Regions from separate parts of the Sodalis sp. RH16 genome, predicted to be linked through region 1. Evidence: predicted binding sites of a transcription regulator. Region 1 holds the regulator's gene; the other holds the start of a gene.
The links. Region 1 encodes PurR, which represses purine synthesis genes. Its sites were predicted from a motif close to CANGCAAACGTTTGCNTG; they were not measured.

Region 1 (5,693 bases):
GGTGGCGGTCGGTAATGCGCCGCACATCATAAATCCGCGAATGCTTAAAGTTACATCGTAACGGACGGGACCCAAGACAGGGGTCCCTTTTCAGGATTATCTTCCCATTTTCCGTTTAATCACCGCACTATTCCATTGCGGGCAGCCAATGAAAATGGATTCGCCATGCATACCGGAACAAAATTTGCCATAATGCGGGCTGTATTTCTAAATAGTAAGAACAGGCATGGCTGAAATAGACGATGTAAATTCCCTTCGCGGCCGTTTCCGCGGCTTTTATCCGGTTGTCATTGATGTAGAATCCGCAGGCTTTAACGCCGCTACCGACGCCTTGCTCGAAATTGCCGCCGTGACATTGAACATGGATGTAGAAGGCTGGCTCGTGCCGGACCAAACGTTGCACTTTCATGTCGAACCTTTCCCCGGATCGCTGTTACAGCCGGAGGCGCTGGCGTTTAACGGCATCGATCCGTCCAATCCTTTACGCGGTGCGGTAAGCGAATACGATGCGCTGCATGAAATCTTCAAGATGGTGCGCAAAGGCATAAAGGATCAAGGCTGCAACCGTGCGGTAATCGTGGCCCATAACGCAGGTTTTGATCATGGTTTCCTGATGGCGGCGGCGGAACGCGCCAATCTCAAACGCAATCCGTTTCATCCTTTTGCCACCTTCGACACCGCGGCGCTGAGCGGACTGGTGCTTGGGCAGACCGTATTGGCGAAAGCCTGCGCCGCCGGAGGAATTGAATTCGACAGCCGCCAGGCCCATTCGGCGCTGTACGATACCGAGCGGACCGCCGAGCTGTTTTGCGAACTGGTGAATCGCTGGAAGCGTCTCGGGGGTTGGCCGGTACCGCCGCTCGGCGACGATAGCAGCGGCGAAACTGATTAAATCAAATCACGGAGATGGCCGAACAGCGGGAGAGCATGTTTGTTTTGACCATAAAATCAAAGCCAATCCCAGCGATAGGATTGGCTTTTTCTGTTCTGAACGCTCAGGCTAGAAGCCCTCACTGACTCAATTGGACGGCTGATCTTCCTGAGAACCGTATTTCACCGCGGTTTCTTTGATAAGCGGCTGTAGCTCGCCGTGCTGGTACATTTCAAGAATGATATCGCAACCGCCAATCAGTTCACCATCCACCCATAATTGCGGGAAGGTCGGCCAATTGGCGAATTTCGGCAGTTCGGCCCGAATATCCGGATTCTGCAGGACATCCACATAAGCGAAACGCTCGCCGCAGGCGGAAAGCGCCTGTACCGCTTGCGCGGAAAAACCGCAACCAGGCAATTTCGGAGAGCCCTTCATATAAAGAAGAATCGGGTTTTCAGCAATTTGCTGCTGAATTTTTTCAATCGTCGTCATTGTCTCGCTTCCTCAAGCCATAAGCTGGCCTTATCTGCTCTGGGCGGGATTATGCTCAGAATCACTATTCTAACGATTACCGTATAAATAGATAAACGTTTTTTTGCCCGCCATAGCCCGCACGGACAAAGATGCGCAGCACCTTAATAAAGGATAACACCAAAGGCGGCCTTTTACCCGGCGCCGGGGCATGGCTGCCAAACTCTTTTTTAACAATTGAAAAACTGTTGAATTTTGCGCCAAATTATGCCGATGAATGCAACAAATATGCAGTCGTTCACGTTTATTCACAATATGATGATAATTCATGATGCAAAGTAGGGGTAAATAGCTTAAATTCCTTTGAGGCATTTATAACCCCCTCTTTGGGGCCACAGAGGATAGCGTTAATCATGCGTTTATGCTTTACGCTTTTTGTGTTGCTTTTTACTCAGTTATTTTTCAATTTGGCGCATGCCGCGCCCAATGCCGGTATCAATGCCGACCAGCGAAAATCACAGTCCAGTACGGCTAAAACAGGTGACCGACGCAAACGAAAACCTCTTAAAGAGGTGTTGAAGATAACCAAAAAAAGCAAACCGGTGACCGAGCAGAAAATCACCCGTCATAGCACAGACAAACCAAAAGAGCTCGTTGCTGAAAAAAGCAGCAATAAAAAATTACATTCCATACCCGTCGCCAAAGCGAAAGAGCCGGCCGTCGAAAAAAACCACGTTAAAAAATTGCATCCAATGCCCCCCGCAAAAAAAATAGCCAAGTTTACCCCGCCGAAAAAAGGCTACAAAAAGGGTTACGGCAGGCATCGGATGAAAGAAAGCGCCACGCTCGATCTCATTGCCAACGATCAACCCATCATCATGAGCGATAGCCACAAAAAACGCTATCAGCATGCCAAATTGACGGCGATGAACAAGCTGATGTCCCAGATGGGCAAGCCTTATCGCTGGGGCGGCATGTCGCCCAATACCGGGTTCGATTGCAGCGGCCTGATCTATTATGCTTATAAGGACGTGGTACGGATTCATATGCCCCGTACCGCCAATGAAATGTTTCATTTACGCGATGCGGCGCCGGTGAAGAAAGACGATCTGGAAAGCGGCGATTTGGTTTTCTTCCATATCACCAACCGCGGCGCGGCGGATCATGTGGGCGTTTATTTGGGCAACGGACGGTTTATCGAATCCCCCCGCACCGGCCGCGATATCCGCATCAGCTATCTGAATGAAGATTATTGGGCGGATCACTATGTCGGCGCCCGCCGGGTCGTGACGCCGAAAACCATTCGCTGAAAGGAAAAAAAGGCGCCTGGGCGCCTTAATTCATTACCGCGGTAAAGCTGAACGCAATGATCACCAGCAAGGAAAATACCGTGGTCATTAATGACAATTTGAAATCGCTGCTCATCACTTCTCCTTATCACTACACCTATCGCTGAACGGGATATCTTTACACCCGTAGGTTGTAAGCAGTGTCGCATAACCCGATTAAAAAAGCTTGCCGGGCAGCAACTCCCGAGCATATTTATCTTTATCGCTTTCACTTTAGTGCCGAATCAAGGAAAATTGGCGATTTATTTATTTCGGCGTACAGGAGTTCTACACGCATGGCAACCATTAAAGACGTGGCGAAACGCGCCGGGGTATCCACCACTACGGTGTCACATGTCATCAATAAGACGCGATTTGTGGCGCAAGAGACCAAGATCGCCGTTTTGGAGGCCATCGGGCAGCTGCACTATTCCCCCAGCGACGTGGCGCGCAGCCTTAAGATCAACCGCACAAAATCCATCGGCCTGCTGGCCAGCTCAAGCGAAGCGCCCTACTTCGCGGAAATTATCGAGTCGATTGAGCACCACTGTTTTGTGCGGGGATATACCCTTGTGCTGTGCAACTCCCATAACGATCTGAACAAACAGGGCGCCTATCTGGCGATGCTGGCGCAAAAACGGGTGGACGGGTTGCTGGTGATGTGCGCCGAATATCCCGAACCGTTGCTGAATATGCTGGAAGAGTATCGCCATATCCCCATGGTGGTCATGGATTGGGGCGAAGCTCGCCGGGATTTCACCGATACCATTATCGACAATGCCTTCGCCGGGGGTTACATGGCGACCCGCTATCTGATTTCCAGGGGGCATCGCGATATCGGCGCCATACCCGGCCAACTGGCGCGCAATACCGGGGGCGGCCGTCATCGCGGCTACCTGCGGGCCCTGGAAGAAGCCGGCATCGCCATTCCCCATCAATGGATTGTGCAGGGGGATTTCGAACCGGAATCCGGCTATCAGGCCATGAAACTCATTCTGTCCAGGCCGCAAAGGCCCACGGCGGTATTTTGCGGCGGTGATATCATGGCCATGGGTGCAATGTGCGCCATTGATGAAATGGGCATGAAGGTTCCCGATGACATCTCAATTATCGGTTATGATAATGTGCGCAATTCGTGCTTTTTTACCCCGTCATTGACTACCATTCATCAACCCAAAGAAGAGCTGGGCGAGGCCGCGCTGACCATGCTGCTGGACCGTATCACCAGCAAACGGGAAAACGCCAGGATTATCGAAGTGCATCCCGCCCTGATTGTACGCCGTTCGGTGGCCGACGGCCCGTTTCGCTCCTGAAGGGCGGCGCACGGCCTCCTGAGCCCCTTATCAAAGGTGATTCGCTCCCGAATGTAATAATATATTTCATACCGCCGAATGTGCCTGATGAGTTATTGTTTCGATAGGAAATCATTAACTTATCTGTGAAATACATTATTCTGTCAGCTATTGTCTAAACCGGAATGCAGGCTTATACTCAATATCGTTAACAAATATAACGAGTTGTCTAATAATTTTGCTTTAAAAGAATGTCGTGTTTTTACATGGCGTCATCCTATTTATGAAGCGCCCGTCTGACAAACAGTCTATTGGTGTTTTTTATATTCCTCTGTTTATTGTGGTACATCCGACACCACGGATACCCGTGGATGATTATAAAAGCCCGCAGGTATCGGCTACGCTTTTCCTGACGGGGTTATAACAGAAGAAAGGTGATGGAGAAGCTATGAGTTCCTCGTGTGTTGAAGACCTGAGCTTTCATGATAATGCTTGGTATCGAATCATCCATGAAATGCTTGCTGAGGCAGGTGTAAAGATCAACGGCGCAAGGCCGTTTGATATTCATGTCAAGAACCCGGAATTTTTTAAACGCGTGCTAGAGGACGGGTCATTGGGGTTGGGTGAAAGTTACATGGACGGCTGGTGGGAATGCGAGCGACTGGATATCTTTTTTCAGCGCGTTTTAAGAGCCGGTTTGGAAAATAAGCTTCCCCGGCATTTCAAGGATGTTATGCGCGTTGCCGCCGCGCGGCTCATGAATCTTCAGTCTAAAAAACGGGCTTGGATTGTCGGCAAAGAGCATTATGACTTGGGTAATGACCTGTTCAGCCTGATGCTGGATCCCTATATGCAGTATTCGTGCGGCTATTGGAACAAGGCCACCACTCTGGAGGAAGCGCAGCAGGACAAGCTCAGGATGATCTGCGAAAAGCTGCAGTTAAGACCGGGCATGACGCTGCTGGATGTGGGCTGCGGCTGGGGCGGGCTTGCCGCTTATGCGGCCAAGAACTACGGTGTTTCGGTTCAGGGGGTGACTATCTCCGCTGAACAGCAGAAACTGGCGCAGGATCGCTGCGAAGGTTTGGACGTCACTATCTCGCTGCAGGATTACCGCGACCTCAACGTGCAATTCGACCGTATCGTTTCGGTGGGCATGTTTGAGCACGTAGGTCCGAAAAACTACGCCACCTATTTCGACGTCATTGATCGCAACCTGAAACGCGACGGCCTTTTCCTGCTCCATACCATCGGATCCAACCAGACCGATATGAACGTGGACCCCTGGATCGACAAATACATCTTCCCCAATGGCTGCCTCCCTTCCGTGCAGCATATCGCGCGGGCCAGCGAGAAGCATTTTGTTATGGAGGACTGGCATAATTTCGGTGCCGATTATGACAAAACGCTGATGGCCTGGTATGAACGTTTTCTCGCCGCCTGGCCGACGTTATCGGGAAATTACTCGGATCGATTCTTCCGGATGTTCTGCTACTACCTGAATGCCTGCGCCGGCGCTTTTCGCGCCCGTAACATCCATTTGTGGCAGGTATTGTTCAGCCCGCAAGGGGTTGAAGGCGGGATTCGTGTGCCCCGCTAAGCGTCCATTGCGGTACGTTCTTTTGGACTTTCCGCTCCAACGCTTTATTGCCCTGGACGGGCAATAAAGCGTCCCTATCCCGACAGTCGGGATACAGCGTTTTACCTCATGTTAACTTCGTGTCCGGC
Region 2 (5,693 bases), 1.4 Mb from region 1:
TAAAAATTGAAGAAATCGCTCATCCAATGCCGCCTTGGCTTTATTTTATTGAGTTGTTTACCTACTATGCTTCACCCATTTAGTAATGATAAAGCGTATTAATGAATTCGATTAAAGCACAACCTGATGCCTGCGCATTTTCACCGCATTTAAAAAATTGTGGCGTCAATTCTCCGGATCAAAATCATGAAATGAATAATTTTATGGGCCTGTTCAAGCCACTTATTCAGGTTTCCAATATTGCTTTAAAAATAAGTGCCAAATGTAAACCCTCAGCCGTAGCAATAACCAAATGTTTTTCCGCGCTGGTATTTTTTTCTATACCGTTCTCCGCGGCACGGAATCTGCCCAGGGATAAAACAAACAAGGGGGATGATTATAAAACCCTTGGTAAAGAGCTCCACCAAGCATCACTTCAATGGCGGGATGAAAATATTATCCATCATCAAAAAAAATCCGATGAAAAATTACGAATTAAAAATATGCATCAGGCCGTCACGGCCGCTGTTTATTATGCCTCTGCATTGACTTCACCCGCTCATCACAGTGAAAGGCTCGGACCTCGAGAAAATAACAGGGCTGCCGACGATGCCCATTCAACGGCGCTATCCTCCCCGATCCTTGCCATGGGAAACCAAAAAAGCATAGAACAGCTTCCTCCATTAGATCCTAATGAGTATTACATGATATCGGGCTATGGCGATAACGCCGACCGGTTGGTTCCATTGGAAAAAAGCGGCAAGAACACCCACCATAACTTTCTGCGTTATCGAGATGACCCTGATGTATTGACGTCCGGGTTCCCGCAGCAGGCGGCGTTTCCATTGGATACCCCGAGTGACGCCTCGCTAACCGCCCGGCCGGGTCGCCGCGAATTAAGCGGAAAAAGGTTCGCGGCGCCGGGCAAGGACAAAACGCAGAATATCTTAACCAAGATTAAAAAAGCTGACATCCGGAATGTCCCTTTATTGCCCCCATCCAAGAACGATCCGCGACTGCCAGCCGCCATCATTCAGCAATGCAAGGCAACTCTGGCTGAAGATGAATATGGCATAGCGGTGGATAACCTCAATCCAGCTCATTATGGCCAAGGGAAAGTCTATGAAGTATATAATGGCCGCGACGGCATCAGCCAGCCGGTTTACCGCTTTTATGTATTGATAAACGCCGATGGGATATCGGTGCGCCCGGTAGTGATGCCGGAGCACGGCGTCAAATATGAAATTTTTGATTCCGGCAATCAGGCCGTCAGCTACCCCCTGGCCTTTAGCAACGGCCAATGGATACTGCAGCAGCCTACGGCTTTGCAAGTCTCGAAATCGTTAATCCGCCGCATAACCCCGGCAATGGCGGATCCAAATATTGTGGAGTCGGTATTATCCGCGCCCGATGAGCGGGGATTACAGTGGTCCCATGACCATAAAAGCTACTTGAGGATAAAAGGGCATTATGTGGAATTAATCCGTAATAAAAATAAAAGTAATCGATATCATATTGTGACAAAGCACAAAAGAAATAGAATCGATATTAAATTTCATAATAATAAATTTATCGTGACTTCTCAACGCAGCGGAGCCAAAAGGAATATAGCTGCGGCCAGGAGGGAAATACTGGTGTATTAATTAACGCTTATCCCCCGCAATCACATCTGCGGGGGATAAGGCATTCGGCTAATCAGGCATAAACCGGATAACGGGCGCAGATGGCCAGGACTTTTTGCTTGGTGCGCTCAATGACCGCTTCATCGTGAACATTGTCCAGTATGTCGCAGATCCAGCCGGCCAGTTCACGCACGTCGCTTTCGCCAAAGCCGCGGCGGGTGACCGCCGGGGTGCCGATACGGACACCGGAGGTGACAAACGGACTTTTCGGATCGTTTGGCACGCTGTTTTTATTAACGGTGATATTGGCGCGGCCCAAGGCGGCGTCAGCCTCTTTGCCGGTGAGATTTTTCTCCACCAGGTCCAGCAGGAACAGGTGGTTATCGGTACCGCCGGAGACAATGTTATAACCACGATCCAGGAAAACCGCCACCATGGCCTTGGCGTTTTTGGCAACCTGCTGCTGATAAATCTTGAATGCCGGTTCCATGGCTTCTTTCAACGCCACCGCCTTGCCGGCGATAACGTGCATCAGCGGACCACCCTGCCCGCCGGGGAATACCGCCGAGTTCAGCTTTTTATACAGCTCATCGCTGCCGCCTTTCGCCAGAATCAGGCCGCCGCGGGGACCGGCCAGGGTCTTATGGGTGGTGGTGGTGACCACATGAGCGTGAGGAACCGGGTTGGGATAAACGCCGGCGGCAACCAGCCCCGCCACGTGAGCCATATCAACAAACAGATAGGCGTCGATGCTGTCGGCGATTTCACGCATTTTGGCCCAATCCACAACGCCGGAATAGGCGGAGAAACCGCCGATAATCATCTTCGGCTTATGGGTTGACGCCAGTTCCGCCAGCTGCTGGTAATCGATATGCCCGGTTTCGTCGATGCCGTAGGGAATAATATTATATAGCTTGCCGGAAAAATTCACCGGCGAACCGTGGGTAAGGTGGCCGCCGTGGGCCAGATTCATGCCCAGCACCGTATCTCCCGGCTGCAACAGGGCGGTGTACACGGCAAAGTTGGCCTGGGAGCCTGAATGGGGCTGTACGTTGGCATAATCGGCGCCGAACAGCTCCTTGGCGCGATCGATAGCCAATTGCTCGACGATATCCACAAATTCGCAACCGCCGTAATAACGTTTGCCCGGATAACCTTCGGCGTATTTATTGGTCAGTTGAGAACCCTGCGCCTGCATGACGCGCGGACTGGTGTAATTCTCCGACGCAATCAGCTCAATGTGCTCTTCCTGGCGCACTACTTCCTGCTCCATTGCCTGCCACAATTCGGCATCGTAATCTGCAATGTTCATTTCACGCTTTAACATCCGGTTCTCCTGCTTCAACTGACGTAATTCGTCGATTAAGTTACTCGCCATATTTCACGTTGCGGGCGCGTTGGCTTCCCTGCAAGTCGAACTATGTAGAGTAGAATCCGAGGGGGTATGGCGATAGTGTAAACTTTTTTGCCCCTGCTCCGATAGGTGCGGGGGCGGCTTTTTACGCAAACGTTTCCCTGCGGTTACGCCGCAGGGCTTGGGGGATGGGGTCCGGCGAACCTTCAGGATATTTTTTCATTGCGGCAGGGCGTTTTTTCATGAGGGGGCAGCCCATGAGCCAAAAGTTCACGGCGGGCGATTTATGAACGAGAACGGCCATCGCCCAAGCGGCATACTACGCCGGGACGAAGCCGCCGGGCCGGATTAAATCGCTTCTTCGTCCTGCTCGCCGGTACGAATACGCACCACGCGCGCCACGTCGAAGACGAAAATTTTGCCGTCGCCGATTTTACCGGTTTGCGCGGTATGCATTATCGTCTCCACACAGCTGTCGACGATATCATCCGACACCACCAGCTCTATTTTCACCTTGGGCAAAAAATCCACCATGTATTCCGCGCCGCGATACAGCTCGGTATGGCCTTTCTGGCGTCCGAAACCCTTCACTTCAGTGACGGTCATGCCGGTGATACCGACTTCCGCCAGCGCCTCGCGGACATCGTCCAGTTTGAACGGTTTGATAATCGCATCGATTTTTTTCATTATACAACCTTTCTCAAGCTGATTTGCGGCCTGCGCCGCTCATCATCGGATAGAAGAGAGCCAACTTAATCTTTGAAATCATTAGCGTCCAGCTCATGGCGCGACAGAAGCTTGTAAAACTCGGTCCGGTTACGACCCGCCATACGCGCCGCCTGGGTCACATTTCCCTTGGTAATCTGCAGCAATTTGCGCAGATAATGCAATTCAAATTGCAGCCTGGCCTCAACAAAGGTCGGCAAGACGGTATTTTCACCTTCCAGCGCCTGTTCCACCAGCGCCTCGCTGATAACCGGGGCAGAGGTCAGCGCCACACACTGTTCTATCACGTTAACCAGCTGGCGTACATTGCCGGGCCATCCGGCCGCCATTAAACGCTTCATGGCGTCGGAGGAAAAACTCCGCACAAAGGGTTTATGCCGTTCCGCCGCCGTCCGTAATAAATGGTTGGCCAACAGGGGGATATCTTCGGCCCGCTCGTGCAATGCCGGTAGTTTCAGGCTGACTACATTCAGGCGATAAAAAAGATCTTCCCGAAACTCCCCTTGCGCCATCACTTTGGGTAAATCCCGGTGGGTGGCGGAGATAACCCTGACATCTATATCCAAATCCCGGTTACTGCCCAAGGGGCGTACTTTACGTTCCTGCAATACCCGTAATAATTTTACCTGCAGGGAGAGAGGCATGTCGCCGATTTCATCAAGAAACAGCGTCCCGCCGGCGGCGGATTGAAACAGCCCCTCCCGGCTGCTGACCGCGCCGGTAAACGCCCCCTTGGCATGGCCGAACAGTTCCGACTCGAGCAATTGCTCCGGCAACGCGCCGCAGTTGATGGCGACAAAGGCGTTTTTGCCGCGGGGACTGGCGGCATGTATCGCCTGGGCCAGCACCTCCTTGCCGGTGCCGCTTTGCCCGGTAATCAGCACGCTGACATCGGACTGGGCCACCATTTTAGCCTGTTCCAGCAGCCGCAGCATGATGGGGCTGCGGGTTACGATGGACTCCCGCCAGCTCTCGTCGCCGGCCGGCATGGACAAGGACAGCGCCTCGTCAATGGCTTTATATAAAGCCTCGCGGTCCACCGGTTTGGTGAGGAAGCTGAACACGCCTTTTTGCGTGGCGGCCACCGCATCGGGTATGGAGCCGTGGGCGGTGAGGATTATCACCGGCATGCCGGGCTGGTGGCGCTGAATCTCCTCGAACAGCGCCAGCCCGTCCATTTCATCCATCCGCAGATCGCTTATCACCAAATCGATTTTTTCCCGCGACAGCAGGCGCAGCGCTTCCTGCCCGCTTTCAGCGGTGGTGACGTTGAATCCCTCGCTGCTCAGACGCATGCCCAGCAGTTTCAGCAAACTGGCATCGTCGTCCACCAACAGCAAATTGGCGTTTTTACGTTGGCTCATGGGTTACCGGTTCCTTCGCTTCATTGCTTTGCGGCCGGTGCCGTCTTATCGCCGGCGGCCGCACCGGCGCCCGATGCCGGGGCATCGGATGCTCCCCCGTCGCCGGCATCATTGTCGCCGCCGTCTGATATGCCCTGTTTACGGGCCGACAGGCGCCGTTCTATTTCCGTCAGATTTTCCAGCTTGCGGGTGGTTATATCCAGTTTACTTTGCAAATCCGCCTGCTGCTGGCGCATTTGCTCGATTTGCGCCGCGTCGGCCTCCAGTTGCCGCTGGTGACTGCTGCGCTCGTCCGCCAGAATCAGGCGCAGCGCTTGCTGCTGGCGCCACATTTTAAAGATGGGATATACCGACGGGGGGAACTGGGAGCGAAAGCTCAACAGGCGCTGATAGGTCTGGCGCCGTTCGGTCACGGACATATTGGCGGCATTCAGCAGAAGGCTTTCCCGAAACGCGTCGTCCCAGGTATCGCCCCCCTGATTTTCAGCCTCGAGCCGCGCCTGCGACGGGGTCATGCGCTCGGCGCACTCCATGGCGCGCAGCCAGTAGGTGGCGTCCTGGAGGTCGCCCTCCCCGCGGGTTTGCCAAATCTGGCCGCATTCGGCGGCATTTCGTCCGGGGACCGCGTTTTGCCGTACCATAGACAAC

Region 2: glyA (serine hydroxymethyltransferase) is a predicted target of PurR. The motif match lies at 3,102-3,119, and genes of this name have one in related genera.

What each region holds. Positions count from the first base shown of each region.
Region 1 is NZ_CP178737.1:4,755,622-4,761,314, reverse strand. It holds gene rnt (ribonuclease T) at 227-892, shown strand; gene ACL2XJ_RS21675 (Grx4 family monothiol glutaredoxin) at 1,019-1,366, opposite strand; gene ACL2XJ_RS21670 (hypothetical protein) at 1,498-1,677, shown strand; gene ACL2XJ_RS21665 (C40 family peptidase) at 1,759-2,655, shown strand; gene ACL2XJ_RS21660 (YnhF family membrane protein) at 2,681-2,770, opposite strand; gene purR (HTH-type transcriptional repressor PurR) at 2,970-3,986, shown strand; gene cfa (cyclopropane fatty acyl phospholipid synthase) at 4,414-5,565, shown strand; gene ACL2XJ_RS21645 (riboflavin synthase subunit alpha) at 5,667-5,693, opposite strand, start outside.
Region 2 is NZ_CP178737.1:6,114,406-6,120,098, forward strand. It holds gene ACL2XJ_RS27925 (hypothetical protein) at 102-1,622, shown strand; gene glyA (serine hydroxymethyltransferase) at 1,675-2,928, opposite strand; gene glnB (nitrogen regulatory protein P-II) at 3,304-3,642, opposite strand; gene glrR (two-component system response regulator GlrR) at 3,708-5,045, opposite strand; gene ACL2XJ_RS27945 (two-component system QseEF-associated lipoprotein QseG) at 5,066-5,693, opposite strand, start outside.